DNA from 2 places in the Pseudoalteromonas sp. Scap06 genome. Region 2 is predicted to be linked to the other one. Evidence: predicted binding sites of a transcription regulator. Region 2 holds the regulator's gene; the other holds the start of a gene.
The links. The regulator NrdR, encoded in region 2, represses ribonucleotide reductase genes. The targets are predictions, from matches to a motif close to AAACACNANATNTNGTGTTT.
Positions count from the first base shown of each region.

Region 1: a site for NrdR is predicted at 2,653-2,672, ahead of nrdA (class 1a ribonucleoside-diphosphate reductase subunit alpha). Genes of this name have one in related genera too.

Region 1 is NZ_CP041330.1:1,600,108-1,616,176, reverse strand. It holds gene gyrA (DNA topoisomerase (ATP-hydrolyzing) subunit A) at 1-814, opposite strand, end outside; gene ubiG (bifunctional 2-polyprenyl-6-hydroxyphenol methylase/3-demethylubiquinol 3-O-methyltransferase UbiG) at 993-1,703, shown strand; gene FLM47_RS07365 (HAD family hydrolase) at 1,703-2,383, shown strand; gene nrdA (class 1a ribonucleoside-diphosphate reductase subunit alpha) at 2,794-5,076, shown strand; gene nrdB (class Ia ribonucleoside-diphosphate reductase subunit beta) at 5,150-6,280, shown strand; gene yfaE (class I ribonucleotide reductase maintenance protein YfaE) at 6,280-6,552, shown strand; gene FLM47_RS07345 (DUF1287 domain-containing protein) at 6,667-7,263, opposite strand; gene FLM47_RS07340 (hypothetical protein) at 7,291-7,764, opposite strand; gene FLM47_RS07335 (tetratricopeptide repeat protein) at 7,893-8,318, opposite strand; gene FLM47_RS07330 (YkgJ family cysteine cluster protein) at 8,526-8,915, shown strand; gene FLM47_RS07325 (TonB-dependent receptor) at 9,067-11,466, shown strand; gene FLM47_RS07320 (FKBP-type peptidyl-prolyl cis-trans isomerase) at 11,556-12,173, opposite strand; gene FLM47_RS07315 (hypothetical protein) at 12,243-12,566, opposite strand; tRNA gene FLM47_RS07310 (tRNA-Ser) at 12,681-12,771, opposite strand; gene FLM47_RS07305 (hypothetical protein) at 12,878-13,255, opposite strand; gene FLM47_RS07300 (NAD(P)H nitroreductase) at 13,459-14,007, opposite strand; gene FLM47_RS07295 (DoxX family protein) at 14,118-14,807, opposite strand; gene FLM47_RS07290 (FAD-dependent oxidoreductase) at 14,897-16,069, opposite strand, start outside.
Region 2 is NZ_CP041330.1:786,200-802,268, reverse strand. It holds gene FLM47_RS03665 (ligand-binding sensor domain-containing diguanylate cyclase) at 1-3,046, opposite strand, end outside; gene FLM47_RS03660 (phosphatidylglycerophosphatase A) at 3,078-3,563, opposite strand; gene thiL (thiamine-phosphate kinase) at 3,560-4,534, opposite strand; gene nusB (transcription antitermination factor NusB) at 4,623-5,033, opposite strand; gene ribE (6,7-dimethyl-8-ribityllumazine synthase) at 5,049-5,513, opposite strand; gene ribBA (bifunctional 3,4-dihydroxy-2-butanone-4-phosphate synthase/GTP cyclohydrolase II) at 5,607-6,719, opposite strand; gene FLM47_RS03635 (riboflavin synthase) at 6,748-7,401, opposite strand; gene ribD (bifunctional diaminohydroxyphosphoribosylaminopyrimidine deaminase/5-amino-6-(5-phosphoribosylamino)uracil reductase RibD) at 7,426-8,553, opposite strand; gene nrdR (transcriptional regulator NrdR) at 8,556-9,005, opposite strand; gene glyA (serine hydroxymethyltransferase) at 9,113-10,369, opposite strand; gene thrC (threonine synthase) at 10,638-11,921, opposite strand; gene thrB (homoserine kinase) at 11,933-12,868, opposite strand; gene thrA (bifunctional aspartate kinase/homoserine dehydrogenase I) at 12,878-15,295, opposite strand; gene FLM47_RS03600 (response regulator) at 15,524-15,892, opposite strand.

The sequences.
Region 1 (16,069 bases), 810 kb from region 2:
GGGCTTTGTTAACTTGGTAAGGGATTTCATGAACAATAATCGTTTCGCGGCCAGTTTTCTCATCAGTTTCAATCTCAGCACGCGCACGCATGTACACTTTACCACGACCGGTTTGATAGGCTTGTTCAATGCCTTTTTTACCATTAATAATGGCCGCAGTTGGGAAATCAGGCCCTGGGATGTAATCCATTAACTCAGTAATAGTTAATTCAGGGTTTTGAATAAGCGCTAAACAGCCATTCACTACTTCTGTTAAGTTGTGTGGCGGGATATTTGTCGCCATACCAACAGCAATACCTGACGAACCATTAACTAACAGGTTAGGTATTTTAGTCGGTAACACATCAGGAATTTGTTCTGTGCCGTCGTAGTTAGGCACAAAATCAACCGTTTCTTTTTCAAGATCGGCTAATAATTCGTGCGACATTTTTGCCATACGTACTTCTGTATAACGCATTGCCGCTGCTGAATCACCATCAACCGAACCAAAGTTACCCTGACCATCAACTAGCATATAACGTAGTGAGAATGGCTGAGCCATACGTACGATGGTGTCATAAACTGCACTGTCGCCGTGTGGGTGGTATTTACCGATTACGTCACCGACCACACGGGCCGATTTTTTGTAAGGCTTGTTCCAGTCATTACTAAGCTCGTTCATTGCAAACAAGACGCGGCGGTGAACAGGTTTTAAACCGTCACGTACGTCTGGTAATGCACGTCCTACAATTACACTCATGGCGTAATCTAAGTAGGAGTTTTTTAACTCGTCTTCAATATTGACTGGCAGAATTTCATTGGCGAGATCAGTCATTTGATATCACATTCCTTCAGTATCAGCTCTTAACAACCCAGTATTAGGTATTAAGAGTGTTTGTTATTATTTCTAAGCAACCATGCTATCACAATTAATTTTAATTTACAGGCGCAAAACTTTGCGATTTATCAATTTAGCCCTATATAATGGCCTCAGATTGACGAGGAAGTATTTTATGACCGAACATCAAAATGTAGATAACGCAGAAATAGCAAAGTTTGAAGCCATCGCAGAGCGTTGGTGGGATTTAGAAGGCGAATTTAAGCCGCTTCACGAAATTAATCCATTACGATTAGATTTTATCGCTGACAAAACTAAAGGATTATTTGACAAAGAAACCCTCGATGTAGGATGTGGCGGCGGTATTTTAAGTCACAGCATGGCGCGAATGGGTGCAAAGGTAACAGGTATCGATATGGGGCAAGAGCCTTTAACTGTCGCTAAGTTACACAGTTTAGAAACAAGTGTACCCGTTGAATATATAAAAGTACCTGCTGAACAATTTGCTGATGAGCACCCTGAGCGCTTTGATGTGATTACTTGCATGGAAATGTTAGAGCACGTTCCCGACCCTGCTTCTATTATTCATGCGGTCGCTAAATTAGCAAAACCTGGGGCGGATGTATTCTTCTCTACCCTTAATAAAACCCCTAAAGCTTATTTATACGCTATTGTCGGTGCAGAAAAACTGTTAAAAATGGTGCCTGAAGGTACCCATGACCATAAAAAGTTTATTAAACCTGCGCAATTAATCGCATGGGCAGAACAAGCAGGCTTGAAGGTACGTGCCAGTGCAGGATTAAGTTACAACCCACTTTCAAAGCAATATACGGTTAATGATGACGTCAGCGTAAATTATATGCTGCACTTTGAGAAGTTAGCGTAATGGCAAGCTTGCAAACACCTACTAGCCCAATTGAATATCAAGCATTGCTGTTTGACTTAGATGGCACTTTACTCGATACCGCTGATGATTTAGGCGCCGCGCTAAATAGTGTGCTGCATAATCATCAACAGCCCTTAGTGGGCAGTGATATATATCGACCCGCAGCTTCAAATGGCGCAGCAGCATTACTTGCTGCTGGTTTTAAAGAAGCTTGGGCGCAACAACCGCAAGAGCAACTTTTAGCAGAGCTAGTTGCACACTACGCTGCCAATATTGCCACCCATACCCAATGCTTTGTAGGTATAGAACAGTTACTCATTGCCCTTGATAATAAAGGGATCCCGTGGGGCATTATGACAAATAAGCCTGGCTTTTTAACCGATCCTTTAGTCGAGGCGATTCCTGCATTAAAAAATGCTCAAATTGTGATAAGTGGTGATACATTAGCTGAATCTAAGCCCTCACCCCTTCCTTTATTACATTGTGCTGAGCAAATGAGTGTTGATCCTTCGCGCTGCCTATATATAGGTGATGCACAGCGAGATATACAAGCAGGTAAAGCTGCGAATATGCACACCGCTACCGCACTGTGGGGATATGTACCGAGTATAGACGAAGCATTGGCTTGGAATGCAGATTTTAATTGGCATAGCCCTATAGATGCATTCAACCACATATAGTGCCATGTTAATTAATAAACACTACATATTGTGATTGTGTTAGTTTTTACGCAAAGCTTGATGATAAAAAAAGCAGACGAAATTTATTTTTAAAAAGCGTAAATTTAATCTTTCCTTAGTTGATTTTTACAAATTTCAACTTAACCGAATGATCAAAGGTTAATGCCTACTAACACAATTACGTTATCCCAACGTTATCCACAATGAGAGCGGTTTCTGTCCCTTGCAAAAGATCACAGACCACACTATCTTGTGATCTCTAATTTGAACAACACCAGATATTGTGGCTAAATGTTATTCGATTAAATTTACCTATGCGGTGGAAATAACAATAAAAGAATAGGCACTGGGCGTTTTAAGTGCACTCATTGGTCAAAAATATTTAATTCCCAAGGAATACAGGCAAAACTATGAACCAACAGTTATCTGTAAGCAAACGTGACGGCCGTAAAGAGCCGCTTGATCTAGACAAGATCCATCGCGTTATTGAATGGGCCGCCGAAGGTTTAAACAACGTTTCGGTTTCACAAGTTGAACTTAAATCGCATATTCAATTTTATGACGGTATTCGTACTAAAGATATTCATGAGACGATTATCAAAGCCGCTGCGGATCAGATCTCAAAAGAATCACCTGATTATCAGTATCTTGCTGCTCGTTTAGCTGTATTCCATTTACGTAAAAAAGCGTATGGCCAATTTGAGCCACCGCGCCTTTTTGACCACGTTACTGACATGGTTGAACAAAAACGCTACGACGCACATTTGCTTGTTGATTACACAGAGCAAGAACTTGATGAATTAGATGCTTACTTAGATCATTCACGCGATCTTAACTTTAGCTACGCAGCAGTAAAACAGCTTGAAGGTAAATACCTAGTTCAAAACCGTGTAACCGGTGAAATTTACGAAAGTGCACAGTTTTTATATATATTAGTTGCGGCAAGCTTATTCTCAGATTACCCACGTGAAACGCGTATTGATTACATCAAACGTTTTTACGATGCGGTCTCATTATTTAAAATTTCTTTACCTACACCAATTATGTCGGGTGTACGTACACCAACGCGCCAATTTAGCTCATGTGTACTGATTGAGTGTGGCGACAGCTTAGATTCAATTAACGCGACATCATCAGCGATTGTTAAATACGTTTCTCAACGTGCCGGTATTGGTATTAATGCCGGACGTATTCGTGCATTAGGTAGCCCTATTCGTAACGGCGAAGCGTACCACACAGGTTGTATTCCTTTTTATAAGCATTTTCAAACAGCCGTTAAAAGTTGTTCGCAAGGCGGTGTACGTGGCGGAGCCGCTACTTTATTCTACCCGCTTTGGCATTTAGAAGTAGAAAACCTACTGGTACTTAAAAACAACCGTGGTGTTGATGATAACCGCGTACGTCACCTAGACTACGGCGTACAGTTTAATAAATTAATGTATTCGCGTTTAATTAAAGACGATTACATTACCTTATTTAGCCCTTCAGACGTGCCGGGCCTTTACGACGCATTCTTTGAAGATCAAGACGAATTTGATGCACTTTACGTAAAGTATGAACAAGACGAGTCAATTCGTAAAAAACGTATTAAAGCCATTGAACTGTTTTCTATGTTTGCTCAAGAACGTGCCAGCACCGGTCGTATTTACTTACAAAATGTTGACCACTGTAATACACATAGCCCATTTATTTCGAAAGTGGCGCCTATTCGTCAATCTAACTTATGTTTAGAAATTGCATTACCGACTAAGCCACTGAACAATGTAAATGATGAAGAAGGTGAAATTGCCTTATGTACCTTGTCTGCATTTAACTTAGGCGCGATTGAGTCACTGGATGAATTAGAAGAGTTAGCTGAGCTTGCAGTACGTGCACTAGATAACTTACTTGATTTCCAAGACTACCCAGTACCGGCGGCAAAAAATGCCACTATGGGACGTCGTACCCTAGGGATAGGTGTGATTAACTACGCCTACTACTTAGCTAAAAACGGTAAGCGTTACTCAGATGGCAGCGCAAATGCACTCACGCATAAAACATTTGAAGCGATTCAGTACTACTTAATGAAAGCATCTAATGAGCTGGCAAAAGAGCGTGGAGCATGTCCTAAATTTAACGAAACTACGTACTCACAAGGTATTATGCCAACAGATACGTATAAGCGTGATTTAGATAAAATTTGTGATGAACCACTGCACCTTGATTGGGATACGTTACGTGCCAACATTAAAGAGCACGGTATGCGTAACTCAACGCTGAGCGCATTAATGCCATCAGAAACATCATCGCAAATCTCAAATGCAACCAATGGTATTGAGCCACCACGTGGCCATATTAGTGTTAAAGCAAGTAAAGATGGTATTTTAAAGCAAGTTGTTCCTGAGTACGAACGCCTTAAAGATAACTATGAGTTACTGTGGGATATTCCATCAAACGATGGTTACTTACAATTAGTAGGCATAATGCAGAAATTTATCGACCAAACAATTTCAGCAAATACTAATTATGATCCAAACAGATACGAAGGCGGTAGAGTACCTATGAAAGTCTTACTAAAAGACTTACTCGGTGCCTACAAGTTAGGTGTTAAAACACTGTATTACCATAATACCCGCGATGGCGCATCAGATGCTCAAGAAGACACTCCAGAAGTGGAAGATGATGATTGTGCAGGCGGCGCGTGTAAAATTTAATAGTTAAACTTAAAGCGGGCGCCCTGCCCGCTTTGTCCTGATAGTTTTAGTGATAGTTTTTTGAGTGATAAACATGTCTTATACTACTTTTAGCAGAAACCATAATAACCAAATGCAAGAGCCAATGTTTTTTGGTCAAACCGTTAACGTGTCACGTTACGATCAACAAAAATACCCTATTTTTGAAAAACTAATAGAAAAACAATTGTCTTTCTTTTGGCGACCTGAAGAAGTTGATGTAAGTAAAGACCGTTTAGACTTTCAAGCGCTTCCCGATCACGAGAAGCACATATTTTTAAGCAACTTAAAATATCAAACGCTGCTTGATAGTGTTCAAGGTCGTTCGCCTAACGTAGCGCTATTACCGATTGTGTCTATTCCTGAGCTAGAAACATGGATTGAGACATGGGCGTTTAGTGAAACTATTCATAGTCGTTCGTACACCCATATTATTCGTAACGTAACCCAAGCACCTGAACTCATTTTTGATGACATTGTTAGCAATGACAAAATAAGTGAGCGTGCCGATGCGGTAACTACTTATTATGATGACCTAATCAATTCTGTATCGCTTTACAACCTATACGGTGAAGGCAAACACGAAATTAATGGCCAAACCGTGGTAGTTAATTTATTTGAGCTGAAAAAGAAATTGTACCTGGCAATGATGTCAGTGAACATTTTAGAAGCCATTCGCTTTTATGTGAGCTTTGCTTGCTCATTTGCGTTTGCCGAGCGTGAATTGATGGAAGGTAATGCTAAAATTATAAAGCTTATTGCCCGTGATGAAGCACTCCACCTTTCAGGTACTCAGCATATTTTAAATATCATGCAAGATGGTAAAGATGACCCTGAAATGGCGATTGTTGCCGCACAGTGCCGTGAAGAAGCAATTAAAATGTTTGTTGAAGCCGCAGAGCAAGAAAAAGAATGGGCCGAGTACCTATTTAAAGATGGCTCGATGATTGGTTTGAATAAACACATTCTATGTCAATATGTTGAGTACATTACCAATGCGCGTATGACCGCGATTGGTCTGCCTGCACAGTTTGAAAATAACAGTAACCCTATTCCATGGATCAACTCATGGTTAGTGTCAGATAACGTGCAAGTTGCTCCTCAAGAGGCCGAAATAAGCTCATACTTAGTTGGTCAGATTGACTCACAAGTAGATGCCGATGAATTTGGTGACTTTGATTTATAATGACTGATAGAACCACTGCAAGTATCACACTTGCAGATAACAGCCAGCGCATTGATTTTGCCGCTGGCTGCCCTTCTCTTTTACATTGCCTAGAATCGAATAAGATTGATGCCGCTTACCAATGCCGTGAGGGATATTGCGGTGCGTGTCGAGCAACACTTGTCTCTGGTGAAGTTAATTACAATGAAGAGCCGTTAGCGTTTGTTCGCGATGGTGAAATACTCTTGTGTTGCTGCAAACCAAATGGTGATATCAGTATTAATTTAAAGTAAGTAACTCACATTAAGCGTATTTAACAGCACTAGAATAATATATAACAGCTAGGTTTGTACCAAACCTGTATGCCGTGTTTTTAAACTCAAACACGCCTACTAGTACAGTGTTATTTACTCTGAATATTTTGCAGGCACAAATCGGTAATGACCCGTAATTGTATACGCAAAAAGCATATCGCTCATTTCTGGTCCACGACCAATATTATGCACAATAAGCGGGTTGCCGCTGCCCTGCGCTATTTCATTAACGACCATACCGATATGCGGTAAATTACCTGGCAGCATCCAAGTAACTATGTCACCGGCTTTATAATCCTCTGCATTAAGCGATTTAGTTAACACTTTTGCATGGCGCTCAAAGTAAACTTGTAAGTTAGGCACACGTCGATGATCAATATTTTTATCTGGCTTGGTTAATCCCCAAATACGCTTAGAAGGATATGCACGAAAATTGTTCTGCATGTCTTCGTGTACTAACTTTTGCAAATCAACACCAAGCTGCCGGTACGACCTAATTAAAACATCGGTACACACACCAATATTAGCGGGCACATCACCACCTGGATACTCAAGTTGATGATAGGCACCATCGTAAGTTACTGGTTGTGTTGTTCTATAGATTAATGCATTAACGATATCATCATCAAAAGAGCTCGCCTGCACATGAAAAGTAAATAGAGCTAGTGAATAAAACAAAAAACGTGACATATAAATTCCTTTTATAATAGTAATTAACTAAAGCTGTTGCGTAATGTAGTCAGGAATATTAAATTTATTTCCATTACTGGTATAGTGCGCATCAAGTTTATAGGCCATTTTTTCAAGTGGAGCATCATTGTAACCACAGGTTTGGATTTCATTGATGTAACGCATTATAAAAGCGTGCGCACCGAGTTCACGCCATTGAACTACATGAACAAGCTCATGAAAATGCACTCTTAAATTATGCACAGCGTTAGGTAGTATATAATATGTATTTTTATAGGTTATTCCAGCTACATCCATATCAATAAAATTGCTTAAACCAAGTTCACGTAAACTTGTAAAGTCAGGTTTAGGAATTTTATCAACAACTACATAAAATGCAGTTTTCAAAAATTCATTTGGGTAAAAGCCCTCAAACTCGCTAGCAAATTTTTCACAGCATATTCTTTGATTTGCATATTCGCTATTCGTTTTATCAATCCATTGTTCTATTTGCGCTAGCATTTTTTCTCCAAAAAATTACTCGGTAAGTTATTTATAAGTATTTTATGAAGTTGAACTTTATCTTCTTCATAAAAAAGCGCCAAGTGTAAACTACTGGCGCTGATTATTAATAATCACTATAAAGTTTCCTAACCTTCTTCTTCAACCAGTGACTCTAATAGCTCATGGATCTCTGACTTTAATTCTTTGTCTTCAATTTTATTCGCACTGACTTTTGCATCTTGTAGATTTTTAATCGCCGCTTCTTTATCACCCAGCTCAAGCTGCAAAGTAGCCATAGAAAATGCAACCGACGACATATGATCTTTGTTATTAATTTCTATCGACTTCTGCAACGCTTTTTCGTAAGTCTCAATAGCGTCTTCTAGCTCTTCGGTAAAATCTGCTAGAGTTTCCCACTGTACAGGGTGATCTTTAGCGGTATTTTCGTTTTCAATACAAATTGCTTTGAGCTCTGCATATAAAGATTCAAACTGTTTAGTATCATTTTTATTGGCAGCTGCCATCAACTTTTCTGCTAAATCGTGAACCGCTTTGTATACTTTAGTATTCATAATTACTCGCTACCTTAATTAATGCGCCTATTTAATTTTTTACAGCGCTGTGTCAGAAACCTATTATCTAATAATACATTATTATTAAGCGCCGCGTTGTTACAAAAGTAGTATAAGCAACAAAAAGCACTGTTTAGTTTATTGACACGGATATTAGAGTGCTACACTTAATGCTTACTATTAACAGCAACAGTAAAAATCTACCCTATGCAAAATTGCAATCAATGCGGTAAGTGCTGTACCAAATATGGTGCGGCAGATTTAGATACTAATCAGGATGAAATTGAAATGTGGGCGTTATTCAACCCTGAAATATTTCAATACGTTAAAAACGATCAATTATGGTTTGACCCAACGACGGGTGAGCAATTAACGCAATGCCCATTTTTAGAGCTTGCCAATAAAGCATCCCCTGAAGAAAAAGATAAATATACTTGCAGTATTTATCATGACCGACCCCAAGATTGCAGGCATTATCCGAGTTTAATTTCAGAAATGATAAACGATGACTGTGAAATGCTCGAACCAGTCGATAAGCAAAATCATTTTAAAGCACAAAAAAAGTTAGACATACTGATGATAGACAGTCGCTCTTAAATTTAACTGTAATAATACCGTGCTAGATTAAATTTATCGCTCTATTGTGTTATTCAACGCAAATTTTAAAGTTATAGTATAACATTGTTGATAGCATAATTTTGTAGTGTTATATTATATCACAACATAACAACCACGAATTGAAGTAACTATGACTAAGCTAACACTCATATCCTCAGCACTACTGTCTGTTTTGTGTTCTCACTCTGCACTTGCTGCGACGATTAACGGCACGGTAACAGACACAAAAAAGCAACCCATTGCCAATGCCACAATTCATGTTCATGGTAAGTCAAAAAGCGTGCAAAGTAATGCACAAGGCCAGTTTAGTATTGACATAGATTCTAAGAGTCAATTACATATCAGTAAAGATAACTACCTAGATTCTCGTATATCGCTTGAAAATACAGACAACACTATTGATGTTACTTTAAAGCCAACTTCGGTTGAAACTGTTGTTGTATATGCCTCTGCCCTGCATAAAAATAGCTTAGAAATGATTTCACCAGTAAGTGTGCTATCAGGCGATGAGCTAAAAAATAAAGCTAAGCCGACGCTAGGTGAGACACTTAAAGGCATACCAGGCGTTAATGCTAGTTATTTTGGCCCTGTTTCATCAAGTCCGATTATCCGCGGCTTAGGTGGTCCTCGAGTTAAAATTACACAAAATGGTTTGGATAGCAGCGATGCGTCTCGCATTGGACCTGATCACGCTACATCAAGTGACAGCCTAGCGGCAGAGCAAATTGAAGTGTTACGTGGCCCAAGCACTCTACTTTATGGCTCTGGTGCTATTGGTGGTGTAGTCAATGTGGTTGATAACCGTATTCCAACCAATAACATTGACTCTCTATCTGGAGCTGCCCAATACACACACGATACAGTTTCAAATGCGAATACCTACGCAGCAAAACTAGAAACGGGTAGCAATAACTTTAATTTCCATTTTGATGGTACTAAACGCAGCGGTGATGATTACCAAACACCTCGTTTTAATTTACCGGATGAACATGAAGAAGGTGAAGTACATGTTGAAGGCGATGAAGAAACAGCTACTTCAGTTGAAAATACCTTTATAGACAGTGAAACAGTTAATTTTGGTACTAGCTATGTGGGTGAGCATTTAACCGTTGGATTTTCATACGGTAATATCGAAACAGACTATGGTATTCCAGGCCATTCACATGCTCATCATGAACACGATCATGCACATGAAGAAGCAGGCGAGCATGAAGAACACGAAGGTGAAGAACATTCAGAAACACCTGTTTATGCTCATTTAGAACAAGACCGTTGGCAGGGGCTGGTAAGTTATGCATTTCATGATAACTGGATTGAGTCTATTAACCTACGTCTTGGTTACACAGACTATACCCATAGTGAAATTGAAGACGGCGCTATTGGCACCACTTTTAGTAATGAAACCACTGAAGCACGTTTAAACGTAGAGCATCAATTAGGCCAATGGCATGGCATGATTGGCTATCACTATAGTGAGTCTGATTATGACGCGATTGGTGAAGAAGCCTTTACACCTGCAAGTATCACTACGACTCATGCGCTATATTTACTTGAAGAACGCAAGTTTGGTGACGTCACCGTAGAACTTGGCGCCCGTTTAGAAGATTATGAGATAAAAAGTGATGTAGATACGCATCAGCACAGCCATGATGACGAACCTGTATCAGCAGATGAAACTGTTAACTACACCCAAAGCTTTACTAATCTAAGTGCCTCAGCAGGTGCGATTTGGGAGTATATGCCAAGTCACAACCTAGCCGTTAGTTTGTCACATTCAGAACGTGCACCACTTTCAGCGGAGCTACTCTCTAATGGTGTGCATATTGCTACCGGGACTTATGAACTTGGTTTGGGTTACCATATTGAAGGTAACGAAGCGCATTTTGAGCCTGAAGAAATTAAACAAGAAACATCAACTAATCTAGATATTAGTTTACGTCGCTTTAGTGGAGACTTTGGTTACACTGTCAACTTTTTCTATAACGACATTAAAAACTTTTATTATCAGCAAAACACAGGATTAGTGTTTGATGAAATGGATGGTTTTGAACCTGCAGCCAATGGTCACAGTGACGCAATTGATGTTTATCAGTTCACAAGTAAAGATGCTGAGCTGTATGGTTTTGAATTTGATGTACATTATCAAATAAACCCCAGCGCCATGGTAAAAGTATTTGGTGATTCTACTCGCGCCAAACTAAAAGATAATGAAGGAAATTTACCACGCATTCCTGCTAATAAATTGGGTTCAGAACTTCAATACACCCTAGGTAGCGCACAATTTACCTTAACAGGAACACATTATTTTGAGCAAAATGATATTAGTGCATACGAAACAGCAACAGATGGCTATACATTGATTGATTTACAAGCCAATTATCAGCTTGATTTAGGTGCCGTTGACTCACAGCTTTACCTAAGTGTTGATAACATTACTGATGAACTTGGTTTTGTACACAGCTCGTTTATTAAAGACACCGCGCCACTTCCTGGTCGTAACTTCCAATTTGGAGTAAGAGGCTACTTTTAAGCAAAGATCAGTTTAATGAGACAATAAAAAACCGCATTCATATTAATGAATGCGGTTTTTTCATAACTAAAATGTTATGTACGTTCTAATTAAAGAATTGCGTGTAACTCAACGTCGAATACAAGTGTTGAGTAAGGTGCGATTGCTGCACCGGCACCACGTTCACCATAAGCAAGCTCATGAGGAACGTATAAACGCCACTTAGTACCTACTGGCATCATTTGTAATGCTTCAGTCCAACCTTTGATCACGCCGCCCACTGGGAATTCAGCAGGTTGACCGCGCTCGTATGAGCTGTCAAAAACAGTACCGTTTACTAAAGTACCGTGGTAATCAACACGTACTGTAGACTCAGCAGTTGGCTTCTCGCCTTCACCTGTTGCAAGTACTTCGTACTGAAGACCTGACTCAGTTACTGTAATTTCAGGACGTTTTGCGTTTTCTTCTAAAAATGCAATGCCTTCAGCAGCGAGTACTTTAGCTTCTTCTTCACGACGAGCTTGGATCTCTTCGTTAATTTTTTCAAATGCAGCTTGGATCTCAGGGATCTCAACTTGAAAAGCACTGCCTGCATACGCATCTTTCATGCCTTCAAATACTGAATTTAAGTTTAAACCTTCAAAAGGATTAGCCTTAAGTTGCTCACCCATTTGTAAGCCAATACCGTAACTTGCTTTTTCAGCATCTGTAGTAAAATTATCTGACATAATGTGTTATTCACGTTTTGTTAGTTAAAAGACCCGTATATGCTATCACAAAATAAAAGGTCTTTGGGGCTAGTTTTTATTGAGTTTTTCTTTAATTAAACCAATAGCAAAGGTACACACAGGCAAACTGAGCAAAATTCCAACAAGTAAGCTCATCGACAATAATCCAGCCACACCGACCAGTAAAAGAGGCACAGCTACTAAACCGATAGTGCCAATATAAAACGCGCCCCATACAGGCCAATAATTATCGTATTTTGTAATTAAATGCCCCGATAAAATATTAAACCCGATGCCATATAATAAGGTCATTATTAGTGCGTCTTCTGGATATGCATCAATAGCCATTTTTTGTAATAACGATATGGCGCTTTGGTAACAATAACCAAACACAGTCCATAGAAGAATGTGCTTAAGTAAACGTTTAGAAAAGGATAATTCCGGGGACTGTGACATTATAAAGCTCCAGATAGCAAAAAACCGCCAATAAGGCGGTTTTTTAAATAATGGTGGAGAGATAGGGATTTGAACCCTAGAGGGGCTATAAACCCCTGCCGGTTTTCAAGACCGGTGCATTCGACCACTCTGCCATCTCTCCGTACGGCGCGCATAATAAGATCATACGCTTAGCTTGTAAAGCCCTATTTTAATAAAACCGGCTAAATAGTTAAATATAAACCGCTTTAGTTATCAATTAGCCATTATTAGTAATATTGCTTAGGCCTACGAGCAATCCAAGAGCACACTAAACAGACCAATAAGCTGGCTGTTAAAAATGCAATACTTTGAAATATTAAATCGAAGCGATTAAGGTCATCGCTCGGGATCACAACCAATACAAATGAAGGCAGTACAGTGAACAGTAAAACATAACAACATATTTTAAAGGCTCTGCCAAAATCAAACCGTTTCGATTGTTGCATCCACCAAGTTAGCAATACCAGCACCCCTATTGCTGAAGCAGCAATAAAATGCTCAGCTTGAGTGCTCATTGCAACATAAAATGTCGCAAGCGCGCCAACTACACCCCAGATTGACCAAGCAAACCAGTTTTCTTTTTCACGTAAAAATAAATTTCCCATCATTTTCGTCTTCTTTATCGTTATTATTGGTAAGACTTTCCATACATTACCAAAAAACAACCGATTAAAAAACAAACTGAAGAAGATTTATTACGTTTAGTGCTTCCGTGCGCTTCTCGCAGCTACAATATTAACCGCAGTAGTGTAACACGATTAACTTAATGAATTATGACTATATTGAATATAAAAAGTTCATACTATTTCTACAAAAAACTAAAATAATTTTCTGGTTTGTGCCTTGGTGACTTTTTGCATTCAATTGCCGGCGTCCCTAAATATAAATAACCGACTATTTCATCATCATCATTTAAGTTAAGCGCCTGTTTAACACTGGGGCTTTGTGCAAAGTAACCCGTACGCCAAATACCGCCTAACCCCTGAGCGAATGCGGCTTGTTGCATTGCCAATACGCCACAACCTGCGCTTTGTACTTGTTCAATTCTAGAAACTTTTGGGTGTGGTTGATATTTTGCAATCGCAATAATAATCATGGGTGCTCTAAGCGGTAACTCCTTAGCGCGATTAATTACTTTTTCAGCCTGCTGCTCTGCTATAGCGCTTTGATAATAAATTTCACCTAACTTATGACGCGCATCACCTTGAACAATAATATATTGCCACGGTGCAATACAGCCATGATCGGGCACTCTCAACCCAGCCTGCTGAATAATGTTTAACTGCTCTTCATTAGGCCCTGGCGCTGTCAATTTTGCATCAGATTGGCGAGTGAGTAAAAGCTCAATAGCATCCATAGTGTGCTCTCAAAATTCAAAACGTAAGAGTAACATTTATAAGTAAAAAATAAACACTGCAGGGTTAAAACTACCAAGCAGATAAAATTAATGAAGCGAGTGTTTATATCCTAGTAACTATTGATGTAGGCACCGCGTTTAAACCAATAATCTAGGCTTACAAAACGCCCACCTCCGGTACAGAATAAGCTAAGTAACATGGCAAAATAAATAGCAGAAAATTCGATGCCGTTATTTAGTATTGATGGTTTACCTTTTTCGTATAGGTAATCTTCAAAGCCATATTCTTCAACTAAGCTGCGAATTTTACCTATGCGGACTTGTACTTCTTTTGAATTTTCAAGGCTTTCTTTGGCACCAGGGACTGATAGCCAATCAAGTACTTGGGCGGCACTTGTTTGTGGATTTGTTGGCGCTATAGCAAACCAGCCGTTATGCCAGTGTACTGTTGTTGCTGCTACCACCATTGTAAACATAAGTGGAATACTCACTAATCGCGTAAATAAACCAATAAGTAAAAACCAACCTCCTAAAAACTCACTCCAACCGGCTAAAAAAGCCAGCAAATCAGGAAACGGTAATCCTAATCCCCAGTCACTATTGCCAAACCACTGAACGACATCATCAGAGGCTAAAAACTGATTAAAAAAACCATTAGTATCGCCACTTATTGCGAGTTTGTTATAGCCTGCAATAATCATTACAGGCGCTAAAATCAAGCGAAAAAGCAAAGCAGGCAAACCATCCAATAAAGATAATTTACCTATAATATTGTCGTAAAGTGTAATTAATTTAATCATGCGCACTCTTGTATGTTCATTGTTTATTAAGTTATAGACTATAAACAAACATGACCGCGCACAGAGCTAAATTATTTCGCCCTTAAAGATTAAATTTGCCTTGCTACTTGTAACGCTTCAAATATTGCGCGTTTAGCATCAATAGCAGCAGCCAATTTAGCGCCACCTATAACATGCACGTTGGCGCTCTCAGCTTGTGCTTTAAATAACTCGTCGTTAGACACTTGACCAATGCAGGCAATAACCGTATCAACTGGCAGTACTTGAGTTTCACCAGCCACACTAATGGTTAGGCCGTTTTTATCAAAACTATAGTATTGGCAGTCTGCAATTTGTTTAACACCATGCTGTTTGGCAACTTGACGGTGGATCCAACCCGTAGTTTTACCTAAGTCACCACCAAAGCGCCCTGCACTGCGTTTTAGCATATAGAGCTGACGAGCATCTTTGTGCGGTTGAGGTTCGCACTCTATACCCCATTGGGTTTTAAAGTCGCTAATGCTTTGTGACTTATGTTCACTTAAAAATGCCACCATATCAAAACCAATACCGCCTGCGCCTAATATAGCTATAGAATTACCCAGCTCTACTTCACCGCGTATAACTTCATCGTAAGCAAATACACGCTTATCATCGCTGCATTTAATCGTAGCCTCACGTGGCCTTACACCGGTTGCAAATACCACATCATCAAACTCAGTTAGCATACTGTCACTAAATGCTTTGCCTAATTCAATGGTTACATTAAGACGCTTAAGTTCATTAGTAAAGTAAGCTAATGTATGATTAAAGTCTTCTTTACCAGGTATTTGCATCGCTAAATTGAATTGCCCACCCATGTGTTGCTTTTGGTCAATCAGGGTTACATTGTGCCCTTTTTGCGCTAAGTAACAGCTAGACGATAAACCTGCAGGTCCAGCGCCAACAACTAATACATTTTTAGCTTTCTCTGCTTTTTCTAACGGGTAATCAAGCTCAAAACCTGCTTGTGGATTTACTAAACAGGTAGCGCGCTTACCTTTAAATACATGATCTAAACAACCCTGATTACAACCAATACAAATATTAATATGCTCAGATTGCTTAGCCGCGTATTTATTAAAAAATTCAGGATCGGCTAATAATGGACGCGCCATAGAAATTAAATCAGCTTCGCCAGCATTTAAAATATCATTAGCAATCTCTGGGGTATTAATGCGGTTTACCGCAATAACAGGCACGCTAATAACATCTTTTAAACGCTTTGACGCTTCTTTAAATGC
Region 2 (16,069 bases):
GCAATAGGCCAATCTGCTGTTCAACATTCGGGTTTTGCTCAAACTCAAATGCATCTAATTGCTCATCAAAGGTAATGTTAGCAACGCCATCGCCGCCGCGTTTTTTAACTTGATGCAATGCGATATCAGCTAAATTAATCGATGTTTCCCAGCTAATAACTTGACCACCTAGCAGAGGTAGCGGATAGAAAGACCAACCCACTGACGCTGTTATATTGGTTGTCTCACCGTTAGGAAGTTGGAAGGTATAATCGGCAATAGCTTGGCATAATTCAGATACATAGCTGTCGATTAAATTACACTTAAAATCGCGTAATAACAGTAAAAACTCATCACCACTCCACCGAGCAACATAATCAGAGCCTTGAGTACGCGAGTTAAGTAATGCCGCTACTTGTTGTAAACAGCTATCTCCAGCAATAGGACCATAAGCATCGTTAATGCGGCTAAAGTTATCTAAATTAATAATTAACAACACCAAAGATTTACCCTGAGCCTGCAATGACTGCGAATTACGCTGAAAATGCTCAATATCTTTTGGTAGTTGATCAAACAAGAAACGACGGCTTCTCAGCCCAGTTAGCTCATCAGAGTGACTAACAAGTTTAAGCTGAGAATTTACTTGGTTTAATTTATCATTCGCTTGGCGAAGCTCTAGGGTTCGTTCAGTAATAAGCCCTTCGAGTACTTGTTGCTTACGTCGCTCTTGAACTTTAAATACCCAAAACACTAAATAAAAGAGCAACACAAAACCACTGGTGATCAGTAATCTGAAGTAGATGGTTTCACCAAATCGTTCAGGAACAACAAACGCATATTCGGCTGATTGCGCTTTACCCCAATCCTCACCTTGGCGTTTAGTTTCTAATTCAAATAAAAACATACCAGCGGGTAAATTTGTATAAATTGCTTCTCGACGGGTATTTGCATAGCGCCAATCGTTATCAAGCCCATTAAGTTTATATCTAAACTCAATACTTGCCGGAGCGTAATAATCAATCGCAGTATAGGTAAGTGTTACATCACGCTCATCGGTCTCAAGAACCGGTTTTTCACCTAACGCAGCAGCTGCAAGCTTTCGTGATGGTGTGGTTAAGGTTTCTATAGTTGGTTTAAGCGAACGTAATCCAAATAACTCTACGTCTTTCGGAATTTCCACCACACCTTGTAAGCTGGGGTACCAAATAGAGTTATCCATATCAACCACCGCATCATGGCCTAAGCCATTACAACATTGGCTGGCTTTACCATCGAGCTGACGGTCAAATGAAGAAATCACTTCTTCTACTTTTAAGCTTTCGATGTTGGCTTTAAATTGCTCAACAGGCATGCGGTAAACCCCTTTCATGGTGCTTACCCAAATTCGCTTTGAGGTGTCATCGTATTCTAAACTGAATATGGAACCATATGGCAATCCATTGGCGGCGTCTAGTTGCTGCCATTGCCCTTGTCCACTGCGATAAAACAGGCCATCATTCAACGAGCCAATTAAAATGCCTACCCCTTTTATATGTAAAATACTGGTCACATAAGCGCTTTCCAAAGTGGTTTGGTCACCTATTTTTTCAATTCCTCGCTCAGTAAAGTAATACGCGCCTTTACTGGTGCCAATAACCCCAAAATTTGGTTTATCTAAAACATAGGTTACAAACTTACTGCCTAAAAAAGCATTGTACGCAAAAGGGTTTAAACCATTGTAATTTAAACGATATAATCCTCGCCCGGTGCCTACCCAAAAACCGCCTTTAGTTGAAGTGCTAATTGCAAAAACAGGGTTATCGCTCAATGCACGAGCAGGGAAACTATATAAGGTATTTGATTCGTAGAAAAACAAGCCTCTGCCAGTAGCAACATAAAGGCGATCGCCATCAAATTGCAGGTCATGTACCGAGGCATTTCCATACTTGGCACTATTAATAACATTAATAAAAGTTTTATCGGCATCAAAATAGCCAACGCCACTTTTGTTGGCAATCCATAGCTTACCATCAGGTGATTTACTAATTGCCATTACCGCTTCGGTCATTTTAGAAATGGCAGAATGGCGCTCTATTCGACCTTCGTGAGCAAGCCATAGCCCTTCACTAAAACTCGCTAACCATATGTTATTTTCATCATCTCTAAATATATCAGCAAACCAAATACTCTGATCTAGCTGGCTTGGTTCAACCCACTGCCAATCATTAGATTTAGCTCTAAATAATAAACGTCCATAGGTTGATATCCACAAGCCGCCATTGCCGTCGCTCATAAACTTATACACAGCTGAGTTATTAGCATTGGGAAGTGGAAACGGACGTAGCTCGTCATCTAAATCTAAAAAATAAGCCCCTAACTCAGAAGCTAAGTACAAATTACCATTTAAAAACGATAGATCGTGAACAATGGTTTGCGCTAAACGATCGGGTAAAGCCACTTTAGCGGTTAGTTCTAAGCGTAATTTAGAAAAGTCAGACGAGCTTTGCGTTAAACGTAATAAATTACGGTCGTTAACCAGCCAAATCCCTTCAGGTGAAAGCGCCATTTTACTGACCGATCCCACAATTTGAGTGATAGCTGTGGCGTTTACAATAGGACTAGGGTTATTTAGTTGGTCGCGCAGTTCTATTTGGCCTCTGTCTATATAATAGAGCCCATTAGCTGCTATCCAGATACTGCCTTGAGAATCTTCAAGAATATCTCTTACAGGGCCTTTAATATTAAACTCTTGTGCGGTTAGCTTTTCAGGATCGATAACCACAAGGCCATTTTTAGTGCCTACCCACAATAATCCTTCTCCATCGATCAATAATTTATTAATACCATTGCTGGGTAAAAATAAACTATTTTGGGTATTATAATTAGTGAAGGTATTGCCATCAAAACGGCTTAATCCAAATTGAGTGCCAAGCCACATATAGCCTTGGTTATCTTGTACTACACTTTTTAGGGATTGTGAGGGTAAGCCGTCTTTGATATTCCATTGTTTAACTACGTAATCAGTAATTGAAGCCGTACTTGGCATGGCACATAGCATAAGTACACAAACCAATAAAAATCGCATCATAGTGCTGCCACCTAGTTAAACAAATAATAAATTAAAAGGGTAGTAAACCTACTTTTATCAATGCTTGCAAACAAATAAGCGAAAAAATACCTGCAAGTACATCATCGGCCATAATACCAAACCCACCATGGGCACGTTTATCGAGTATGCGAATCGGCCCAGGCTTTGCTATATCAAAAAAGCGAAACAGTAAAAAGCCCACCAGTAATGTTTGCCAGTTAAGTGCTGCGCCAATCATAGTAATATAGTAACCAGCAACTTCGTCCCAAACAATTGCGGGATGATCATGTACTTGAAGGTCATCGGCGGTTTTTCCACATGCCCAAATACCAAAGATGCTTATGACTACTGCAAATACAATTTGTAACCATAGCGGAAAATGCATGGTAATAAAAATAAACGGTAATGCTGCCAATGTGCCAAATGTACCAGGTGCTTTTGGTGCGAGCCCAGTACCAAAACCCAAGCCAAAAAATTGATGTGGGCGTTTTAAATTAAATAATCGGTTTTTATTCAAACCTGCTCCTTGGAAAAGTGCTCAAAACCTTTATGTTCAAAAGCAAACTTCTCACCTTGGTGTAATAACTCTATATTGCCGTCACCACTTTTTATTTGCCCGATACAGCTTGCCTCTACACCGTATTGGCGCAGCTTAATATCTAGCATACTCTTGTTACTATCAGCAACGGTATACAGTAACTCGTAATCATCGCCATAGTTAAGAACAAAAGGAAGTCGCTGCTCAAAATCAAGACTCGCTTGCATGGCATCTGAGGTGGGGACATTTTCAATATTAATGGTGGCACTAACTTGTGATAAATTTAGCACATGCCCTAAGTCGGCTAGTAACCCATCGGAAATATCAATGGCCGACGATGCCAAGCCTCGTAACGCTTGCCCAGCAGCTACACGTGGCGTGGGGAAATTTAAACGTTTATTAATATCTTTTAAGTGTTCAGGTGCAATCGATAAGCCTTGTTTTTTCGATTCAATCGCCAACCCAGCATCACCAAGCGGACCGGTTACAAAAATCCAATCACCCACTTTTGCACCACTTCTACGTAATGCTGTGCCTTCAGGAACTGTACCTTTTGCACAAATAGTAATACTAAGTGGACCTTGAGTGGTATCACCACCAATGATCTGAACGTTAAAGTACTCAGCAATTTCATGCATGCCATCAGTCAGCTCAGCAATCCATTGTGGATCGATACTAGGTAACGTAAGTGCAACCGACACCCAAGTAGGCTCTGCGCCCATGGCAGCTAAATCACTTAAATTAACAGCAAGAGCTCGATGCCCTAATGCGCGAGGGGAGATATCATGAAAAAAATGCACCCCAGCAACTAAGGTATCTGTGGTTACAGCAAGCTGACAGTTCGCTGGAACTGTGACAAGCGCACAGTCATCTCCAATCCCTAAATTAACATCGCGACGAGTAATGCCACGACCTTTAAAGTAACGATTAATTAATTCAAATTCCTTCATACACAAAAAAGCCGGCCTATGCCGGCTCTCCTTTTTAACGGTTATTTATAACAACTCATCTGATAATAAATTTCAGCTAAAGTTGTTATTACTTGCGTAACTGTTTTACAGCTTTATCAAGTACACCGTTTACAAATTTATGGCTATCTTCAGCGCCAAACATTTTAGCTAATTCAATACTTTCATTGATAGCCACTTTGTAAGGAACGTCTTCACGAAATTTAAGCTCGTAGCTGCTTAAACGTAAGATAGCACGTTCAACTTCGTCTAATTCATCAAATGGACGAGTTAAATGAGGCGATACAGCTTCGTCTAGTTGCTTGTGGTTTACTGCAACTCCACGCGCTAAATCTTTAAAATATTCAACATCAATTTTAGTCACATCGTTTTCGATCAACATTTGTTGTTCGATATCGGCAATTGCATTGCCGCTTAATTGCCATGAATACACGGCTTGAAGTGCTAAGATACGTGCTTTACGTCTTGCTGCTGGTTTCACAAAAATTCCTTAAACTTAAATTTTATCTAACACATTAACCATTTCAAGCGCACCTAAAGCAGCTTCGCCGCCTTTGTTACCCATTTTGGTACCTGCGCGCTCAATTGCTTGCTCAATGCTTTCAGTGGTTAATACGCCAAATGCAACCGGGATATCATACTCAAGTGATACTTGTGCAAGCCCTTTATTTGACTCGCCAGCGACGAGATCAAAGTGAGGCGTGCCCCCTCTGATCACTACACCTAAGGCGATAATTGCATCATATTCTTTTTTTGCTGCAACGCGTTTCGCTGCTAAAGGTAATTCAACCGCACCTGGTACGTAAATTACGGTAATATCATCTTCTGATACTCCACCAGTACGTTTTAGCTCATCAACAGCACCTGCAAGCAAGCTACTACCAATAAAGTCATTGAAACGAGAAATGACAATGGCAAACTTTTTGCCTGGAGCGTATTTATTACCTTCAATAATTTTCATTTGATAACCCTAAAAATAAGTTTAAGCGATTTCGGTTGCGCAAAAATTGCTGCGCATTATACCACATAAATAAAATAATAGCCTAGCGTGTAATTATTGTGGCTCTACGTAATCAACAACTTCTAAATGGAAGCCTGATAATGCATGATATTTTTTCGGTAAACTCATCAAACGCATTTTTTGGATACCTAAATCAGCCAAAATTTGCGAGCCTACACCTACGGTACGTGAAGTACCTTGGAATTTGCGTGGCGTTACACTCTCGCCAGCATCAGCTGCAGCGAATGCTTTAACAGTCGCTTCTAATTCGTCAGTGCTTTCTTGCTTACCTAAGATGACTAAAGCGCCATTATGCTCAGCTATATACGCCATTGCTTGCGATAATCCCCAACTACGATCAGCATTACGATCAGAGAGTAAAATATCGTTAAAGGTACTTTGTAAGTGCACTCGCACTAACGTTGGTTCTTGTTGTTTTATTTCACCTTTAAGCAATGCATAGTGCAGCTGCCCGTCAATGGTGTCTTTGTAAGTTACTAAGTCAAATTCGCCATGCTCAGTTGGCAATTTACATTTTGCAACTTGCTCAATAGTGGTTTCATTTAAGTTACGGTATTCGATTAAATCAGCAATGGTGCCAATTTTAATATCATGTTGCTTAGCAAATACTTCTAAATCAGGGCGGCGCGCCATGGTGCCATCTTCATTCAGAATTTCTACAATCACTGATGACGGCTCAAGTCCCGCTAAACGCGCTAAATCACAGCCAGCTTCAGTGTGCCCTGCGCGCGTTAATACGCCGCCAGGTTGCGCCATAATAGGGAAAATATGCCCAGGTTGTACAATATCACTTGGCACAGCGCCTTTAGCAATGGCAGCTTGAACAGTACGAGCACGATCCGCTGCAGAAATACCCGTTGTAACCCCTTTTGACGCTTCAATAGACATAGTAAAGTTGGTCGAGAACGCGGCACCATTATTTTTAACCATCAGCGGTAAATCAAGTTGCGAGCAACGCTCTTGAGTCATGGTTAAACAAATTAACCCACGGCCATGAGTCGCCATAAAGTTAATTGCTTCTGCACTAATGTGCTCAGCAGCAATAATTAAATCGCCTTCATTTTCTCTGTCTTCATCGTCCATTAAAATAACCATTTTACCGGCTTTAATGTCATCTATTATTTCTTGTGCGCTGTTTAAATTCATAAGTTGCTCGTATAAGTTGTCAATATCGTTATTTTATAAAGCCCGCTTTAGCGAGTAAGCTCATCGAAATATCTGAACCAGTAGGATGCTCAGCTCCCTTTACAAGGCGCTCTAAATAACGTGCTATTTGGTCGACCTCTAGATTCACTTTGGTACCGACTTGAAAATCGGCTATGGTCGTTTGCCCGCTGGTGTGGGGCACAATCGTTAGTTTAAATTTATTACCTTCAACCGCATTGACCGTTAGGCTAATACCATCAATACATACAGACCCTTTATAAGGAATGTATTTCATTAAATTTTCGTCGGTGGCTAACCAATATTCAGTTGCTCGCGCATTGGTATTTATTGCTGTGATAGTGGCAATACCATCGACATGACCAGACACTAAATGACCTCCGAGGCGCGATACAGGTTGCATCGCCTTTTCTAAGTTAACTGTTTGCCCTAATGCGTAATGTGCAAACCCCGTTAAGCTAATCGTTTCATTTGATAAGTCAGCACTAAAGCCATCTATATGCTTATCAACAACCGTGAGGCACACACCATTGGTTGCAATACTGTCACCTAACTTAACATCACTCATATCAAGGTTTTTACTTTGGATACGAATAGCTAAATCACCTTGTTTTTTTTGTAATAACGCAATTTTACCTGTCGCTTCAACTATTCCAGTAAACATAGTGCTACTCTTTATATAAAATAATTAATGAGCTTTTTTGTGTGCTGTGATACGTAAATCATCACCGATTGGCACACACTCATTAAAAGTTAAATTAATGGTATTTTGCATACTCATTAACTCTGGGAAATTCAGTAAACTTTTAGCATCGCTGCCCATTAATTTAGGGGCAATGTAAAAAACAAACTCATCAATTAAATCAAGTTCAGCCATTTTTCCGGCCAATGTGGCACCCGCTTCTAACCACACATTATTAAACTGTAATTGCGCTAGCTTTTGCAGCACTGCTTGTAAGTCTACTTTATTGTTCTTTTCGGGGACTTCGATCTGTTTAACAAAATGAGGCCACTGATGCGATTTATCAACCTTGGTGGTAAATATTATCACCTCACTTTGAATTGAAAATAAGGCAAGTTCAGGGGTAAGTCTGTTTTGGGAATCAATAATAACGCGAACAGGTTGGCGCAGTGGTAAATTGGTCGGTAAAGAAACCGGAAGTTCTTCTGGGCGTACATTTAGTTTTGCATCATCCATCAAGACTGTATCGGCACCGGTTAAAATTGCACAGCTCTGAGCACGATATAGTTGCACATCTTGGCGCGCAGCAGGCCCGGTTATCCATTTACTTTGGCCGTTTTTAAGCGCCGTTTTACCATCAATACTGGCGGCCATTTTGCAGGTTACAAAGGGTAACCCCTGCTCCATTCGTTTAAAAAAGCCTAAATTTAATGCCCGCGCTTGCTCTTCAAGTAATCCGTAAGCGACTTCTATACCCGCATCCGCTAAAATTTTCAGGCCTTTTCCTGCAACTTGCGGGTTGCTGTCAACCATAGCAGCAACCACTTTTTTTACACCCGCGGCCTTTAGCCCTTCAGCGCAAGGCGGTGTGCGACCATAATGACTGCAAGGCTCTAGGGTTACATAAGCGGTTGCACCTTTAGCATTCTCACCGGCCTCAGCCAAAGCATTAACTTCAGCATGACCTTGCCCTGCTAATTGATGAAACCCTTCAGCTATTATTTTATTATTTTTTACTAGTACGCAGCCTACATTAGGATTAGGAGTGGTGGTAAAGCGCCCTTTTTTTGCCAGCTCAATGGCACGTGCCATATAACGTTTATCATCCTCTGAAAACGAGCTTTGCATGGTCATTACTACTCTCCTAAGCGGGCTATTTCTTCACCAAACTCACGTATATCTTCAAACGAGCGATATACTGAGGCAAACCTTACATAAGCTACTTTATCTAACTTTTTCAGCGCTTCCATAATGCACTCACCCACTAAATGGCTAGACACTTCACGTTCGCCGGTGGCTCGTAGCTGAGATTTAATTATATTAACGACTTCATCAACTTGTTCGGTACTTACGGGACGTTTTTCAAGAGCGCGGGTTAAGCCATTTAGTAACTTATCTTCATTGAACGGTTCACGACTGCCATCTTGCTTAATAACTCGCGGCATCACTAATTCAGCCCCTTCAAAGGTGGTAAATCGTTCGTGGCACTCATTACATTCACGGCGTCTACGTACTTGGTGTCCCCCGCCGACAAGGCGAGAATCAATAACTTTAGTATCTTTGGCGGTGCAAAATGGGCAATGCATAACTGTGTGTTTCCGTTTTAAAAACAAAAAATGGCCGCTATTATAGCGGCCATTATCATAACAAAAATGTGTGCAGTTGTGATCTAAATTACTATTTTACTCTTGGATTAAGCGTAAACAGGTAATTTTGCACAAATTGCTTTCACTTTTTCTTTTACTTGCGCTTGTACTGACTCATCTTCGATGTTGTCTAGTACGTCACAGATCCAGCCCGCTAACTCTTTTGACTCTGCTTCTTTAAAGCCACGACGAGTGATTGCTGGTGAACCAATACGCAAACCAGAAGTAACAAATGGTGAACGAGGATCGTTCGGTACTGAGTTTTTGTTAACCGTGATATTCGCATTACCTAGGGCAGCATCTGCATCTTTACCTGTGATATCTTTGTCGATTAAATCAAGTAAGAATAAGTGGTTGTCAGTTTTACCCGATACTACTTTGTAGCCGCGCTCTTGTAATACGGCAACCATTGCTTGTGCATTTTTAACAACTTGTGCTTGGTATGTTTTAAACTCAGGTTGAAGTGCTTCTTTAAATGCAACCGCTTTAGCAGCAATAACATGACATAAAGGACCACCTTGGCCACCTGGAAAAACAGCGCTGTTTAGCTTTTTGTAAATTTCTTCATCGCCACACGCAGAGATGATTAAACCACCGCGAGGACCCGCTAATGTTTTGTGTGTTGTGGTTGTTACAACGTGAGCAAATGGTACTGGGCTTGGGTAAACACCCGCAGCAATTAAACCTGCAACGTGCGCCATATCAACAAATAAGTAAGCACCTACTTTGTCTGCAATTTCACGGAACTTAGCCCAATCAACAATACCTGAGTAAGCAGAAAAACCAGCAATGATCATTTTTGGTTTGTGCTCAAGTGCTAACGCTTCAACTTGTGCGTAATCAATTTCGCCAGTTTCTTCGTTAAGGCCATACTGAATTGCGTTGTATGTTTTACCTGAGAAGTTTACGTGTGAGCCGTGTGTTAAGTGACCACCGTGCGCTAGGCTCATGCCTAATACAGTATCAAGTGGGTTTAAAAGAGCTTGGAAAACAGCAGCATTAGCTTGTGAACCGGCATGAGGTTGCACGTTTGCGTAATCTGTACCAAATAATTCATTTGCGCGGTCAATAGCAAGTTGCTCAACCACGTCTACGTGCTCACAGCCACCGTAGTAACGTTTGCCCGGGTAACCTTCAGCGTATTTGTTAGTCAGCTGAGAACCCTGCGCTTCAAGTACGCGTGGGCTACAGTAGTTTTCAGATGCAATTAACTCAATATGCTCTTCCTGACGTGATGTTTCTTTGCTCATCGCGTCAAATAACTCTGGATCAAAGTCCGAAATATTCATGCTACGTTCTAACATTGGGGTCTCCTGGGCAACGTGTATGGGTATTTTTTAGAGGCTTTATTGTACGCTTAAAACGACGTTTTGCCTACGCTCTTAAGTTGAGGATATTTAAACAGGGATTGAGACTATTTCACAGCATTTTGATGATGATATTTTTTTATAAACTAATAACAATTTTAAATGAATTTTATTTACTACATTTATATAGCTTATGCGTTATGTCTTAAGCGATGCATAAACAGACAAAAAAAGCGGCCTAAGCCGCTTTTATTATCTGCCTTTTTTAGGCAAGCTTTTTAAACAATTCTGTACGCAAAACATCATAATCGTTGTGCATATCAGTGGCTAAACACGGTTTTGCAAGCGCATCTGCTAGCGGTTTTGGCATGGCTATTTCGGTATTTAGTACCTCTTCAACGCTTTCTTTAAATTTAGCTGGGTGTGCAGTCGCTAAAAAGATACCTGCAGCATCTGTTGCTTTATTTTCAATAAGCCCTTGGTAGGCAATCGCGGTATGAGGCTCTGCAATATAGCCAAGCTGTTGAATTTTTTTCATCACTGATTTTGTGCTTTGCTCATCCACACTAACAGAATAAAAATTGTCATAACTAAACCAGTTATTATCTAGCATAGTTTGTACTCGCGGCCAGTTATTAGGTTTACTCACATCCATTGCATTTGAAAGCGATTCAATTGTCGCATTAGGCGTCCAATTTTTATCAAGCATAAAGCGCGGTACTGTGTCGTTTTGGTTCGTAGTCGCGCTTAGTTTACCTACTGGCATACCAATAACAGCGCCAATCATAGCCGCACACACATTACCAAAGTTACCACTCGGTACTGAAATATGCGCTGTAGCACGCTTTTCTTTTGGCAGCTGTGCAATGGCTTCAAAGTAATAACACACCTGCGCAACTAAACGGCTAATGTTGATTGAATTTGCAGAGTTTAAACCTAACTTCGATTTTAGCTCTTCATCTAAAAATGATTTTTTAACCAATTCTTGGCAATCATCAAAACTACCCTCAATCGCATAACAGTGAATGTTGTCACCAAGCGTTGTAAATAACTTTTGCTGCGCTAATGAAATTTTACCTTTAGGGTATAAAATAACGACATCAATATTTGGTTTTTTATAAAAAGCATGTGCGACTGCAGCCCCGGTGTCACCCGATGTTGCTGTCAATATTGTCACTTTTTCGCCTTGATTAAATTGCGCTAAGCACTCGGCCATAAAACGGCCACCAAAATCTTTAAATGCCAGTGTTGGGCCATGGAATAACTCTAAGCAATAGGTATTGTCTTCAACTTCCACCAGCTTAACCGGAAAGTTAAACGCATTCTTAACCATCTGGGCAACAGTATCACTTGGTAGCTCGTCACCAATAAGGTGCGATAAAATTTTGCCGCTGCGAGTAACAAAGTCCATATCTAGTAATGCATCAACATCACTTAATGGCGCTAACGACTCTGGAAAAAACACACCTTGATTACGCCCTAGTCCTGTTTTTACAGCTTCAACAAACGACACTTTTTGTGAATATTCTTTTAAATTATGTAATTGCATGACTCTTTATCCTATAAAACATTTAATTGACGCGTGCCGTCGTTATCTAATTTACAAATATGGCAAAAACCTTGCTCGTTGATGTAATTTTCCTCTAGCCACTGCGCGCATTGCTCTGCCGCTTCAAGCGTTTTACATACACTAAACAAGGTCGGCCCTGCGCCTGAAATACTCACCACTTCAGCACCGAGTTCTGGCAAACTAAGTTTGGCTTGATCAAAACCATTTATTAGTGGCGCACGATGTGGTTCAGCAATATTGTCTTGCATAATACAAAGCGCCTCATCAAAACGTGAAGTCAGTAATAAACTGCTAAAAGCCGATAATCGCTGCGCAAACTCAACCCCCGCATGCATACTTAGCTCTTTTGGTAAAACAGAGCGTGCCTTTGCGGTATTGAGCGAAAAGCCAGGAAATGCGGCAACGTAATACCAGTTTTCATCAACAGGTAACGCTATTGATTTATTTGGAATTAAGTCGCCCGTTAATTGTAAGCCACCAAGATAACAAGGAGTGATATTGTCATAATGACGTCCACCGCTTACCAAGCCCTCAAAATCGGCCATTAGCTCTATTAACTCAACTTGGCTTAAATTAGTTTGAGCAAACTTATCCAGCGCTGCAAATGCCGCAACAACAGAGCAAGCACTTGAGCCTAACCCAGACCCTATAGGCAGGTTTTTTTTCAACTCTAATTTTACGGCTGGCATATTCGGTGCTACATGTGTACGAAAATGCACTAAACATTGATACGCTAAGTTTTCATTCGCATCGCTTGGGAGTTTATGGGCGTATTCGCCACTACAAATAAACTCATCACGAGGCGCTTCACAAATAGTAACCACATCCCCCAGCAAGCTGCCATCAATCGGGGCTAACGCCGCACCGAGGGAGTCAAAGCCAACCGTAAAATTACCAATGGAGGCTGGCGCATAAACTTCAATCATAACCGCCCCCTAGCGTGATAGTGTTTTAAGAATATCGGCAAATACACCCGCAGCAGTTACTGCAGAGCCTGCCCCATAACCACGAATTACAAACGGACGCGGTTGGTAGTATTGGCTTAAAATAGCCAGCGCATTTTCACCATCACGAATTACACTTAATGCGTGTGATGAATCCACGGCTTCGATTCCGACCTTACAGTGACCATTTTTAATTGTGCCTACGTAGCGAAGTACTTTACCTTCACTCGCTGCACTTTGAATACGGTCGTTAAAGTCAGCATCCAGACTTGGTAGCTTTGCCATAAACTGTTCAACATTGTCACCTTGGGCGAAGCCTTGTGGTAACACCGACTCCACTTCAATATCGCTAAGCTCTAATTGCATACCTGCTTCGCGGGCAATGATAAGTAGTTTACGTGCTACGTCAGTTCCCGATAAGTCATCGCGCGGATCGGGCTCTGTAAACCCGCTTTCTTTGGCTTTAATTGTTGCTTCAGAAAGTGATAAACCATCTTCTAGTGCACCAAACATGTATGAAAGCGAGCCTGATAAAATACCACTAAACTCAAGTAATTCATCGCCAGCACCAAAGAGTGATTGCAAGTTATCGATTACAGGTAAACCTGCACCTACGTTAGTTTCGTATAAAAACTTACGATTATTTTTATGTGTAGCTGCTATTAAATCTTGGTAATACGTATATGAGCTCGTGGTGGCTTTTTTATTGGCAGCCACAACGTGGAAACCCGCATTTAAAAAATCGACGTATTGCGAAGCCAAGGCATCTGATGAAGTACAATCAACTAGCACAGGGTTAACCAAGTGGTTTTGCTTAACAAACTGTTCTACTAATTTTAAATCAAATGCTTGCTCTGATTGCGTTAGTTTTTGTTGCCAATCATCAAAAGCAATGCCTTCACCATCAAGGTGTAATTGACGAGAATTAGCCACACCGTATAGGTTTAATTTAATATTTCGCTTTTCAAGCCATGCTTGTTGACGTTCAAGCTGGTTTATTAGCTCTTGACCGACTAAGCCACATCCCAATAAAAACACATCGATTGAAGGCACATGAGTGAAAAAGTTTTCATGACAGATTTTAACCGCGTCATTACACAACTCACCGTCAATAACCGCAGAAATAGCGCTTTCAGTTGAGTCTTGCGCTATAGCAACAATGTTAACTTGTGCTTGAGCAAGCGATGCAAAAAACTTAGCCGCTAAGCCTTTATGAGCGCGCATGTTATCGCCCACTAACGTTACTATTGCTAAATTACGTTGCACATTTACCGGCTCAATTAAGCCAGCTTTTGACTCTAAGTCAAAGGCCACTTGCAACGCACTTAACGCTAGGTTTAAATCACTTTCATGAACACAAAAACTGATGCTAAATTCACATGATGATTGAGTGATCAGGACGATTGACACGTTATCATGCGCTAATGCATTAAATACTTTCGATGCCATACCCACTTTGCCCTTCATACCAGGACCTGAAACGGTCAACATAGCTAAGTTTTGTAGGCTTGAGAGTGCTTTTACTGGCTCATCAGATACCGTATCGTTACTAATTAATGAGCCTTGTGCATCTGGGTTATGAGTGTTTTTAATTTCGCATGGCACTCCAGCTTTTGCACACGGTAGGATAGTTTTAGGGTGCAACACTTTAGCGCCAAAATAAGAAAGCTCCATCGCCTCTTTGTAAGATAGGAAATCAACCTTAGTGGCTTTTTTGATATAACGCGGATCGGCGCTGTATACACCATCAACGTCAGTCCATATTTGGCACACTTGCGCCTCTAAACACGCTGCAGCAATCGCCGCTGAATAATCAGAGCCATTTCGACCAAGTGTTGTGAGCTCACCTTTATCATTACTTGCAGTAAATCCAGGCATGATGTAAACCGTTGCTGGCGACTCTTTTAGTACCGCTTGAAAACGGGCTTTACTGGCGACTAAATCGGCCTCAGCGTCAATGTGTCCACCCGTTGAAACAATACAGTCTGTTGCTTGTAAATAATGCGCGTTATGATCGGCTAGTAAGCTTTGCATTAGCGATACGCTAACACGTTCACCAAAGCTAATAATAAAAGCCCTGATTTTGTCTGGGCAACACTTAATAAGTGCAACCCCATCAAGCTTATTTTTCAATTCGTTAAAGTCTGGCCAGTTTTGAACTGTTCCTTGTTTTTCCTCTACAGCTGCTTTTAAAGCATTGCAGCGGGTAACAAGTGCATCCCACAACGGGTTGAAATCCAGCCCCTGCTCTGCTGCACTAGCCAGCGCAACAAGCGAATCTGTCATACCGCCAGGCGCTGAAAGCACCAGTAACATTTCATCTTTTAATTGTGCCTTAGCTAGAGCAGCTACTTGCTCTAAACAGGCAAAGTCAGCGAGCGATGAGCCACCAAATTTTAAAACGCGCATTTTTATGTTTCCTCATTCCATAAAACGAAAAAAGGCCTGTGTTCTAAGTGAACACAGGCCTTTAAATTTGTTGCACCGACCTATGCCACTATCCAGTAAGAATGGTGGTTGTAATAATAATGGTCGTTACAAGACTAAATGTTTTCATAGCTTAAGACTGCCTTAACAAAGGCTATTCTGTCAACCCTAAATTAGAAGATAAAACAGTCTTTTTCATCATGAATTTTATTAATAAATGCCAAACTTATGCAAAACGTCGTTAAGTTGTGCTTTATTAATCGGTTTGTGAATAAAATCGATTGCGCCGAGTTGCGCTACGCGATCTCGCATTTTTTGTTGAATATCTGCAGAAATTACCAATACATAAGTTTCTATTTTATTTGCTTTGACCTGCTCAAGCACTGCAATCCCATCCACTTCAGGCATGGTTAAATCGAGGCATAAGAGATCAAAATGCTTATGGTGTAATAACGCCAAGGCTTCTTTACCATTGGTTGCCTGTTGAATATCAGCATCAATACACTCATTTAAACAGCGGATCACTTGTTTACGAGCAACAGTTGAGTCATCACAGACTAAAATAGAAAAACGCATCATAATGACAATTTAATTAAACTCATATAAAACACCTAAACCCACGCTAAAATTAATTTGCTTACTCAGGCAGCAAAAAGTCAAAAATATAACCAACATAAGTAGCGAGCAGGTTATTTACTGTATCTTTTACTAACGTTATCAATAAAGTGCATTAATGCACAATAAAAATTAGCAAAA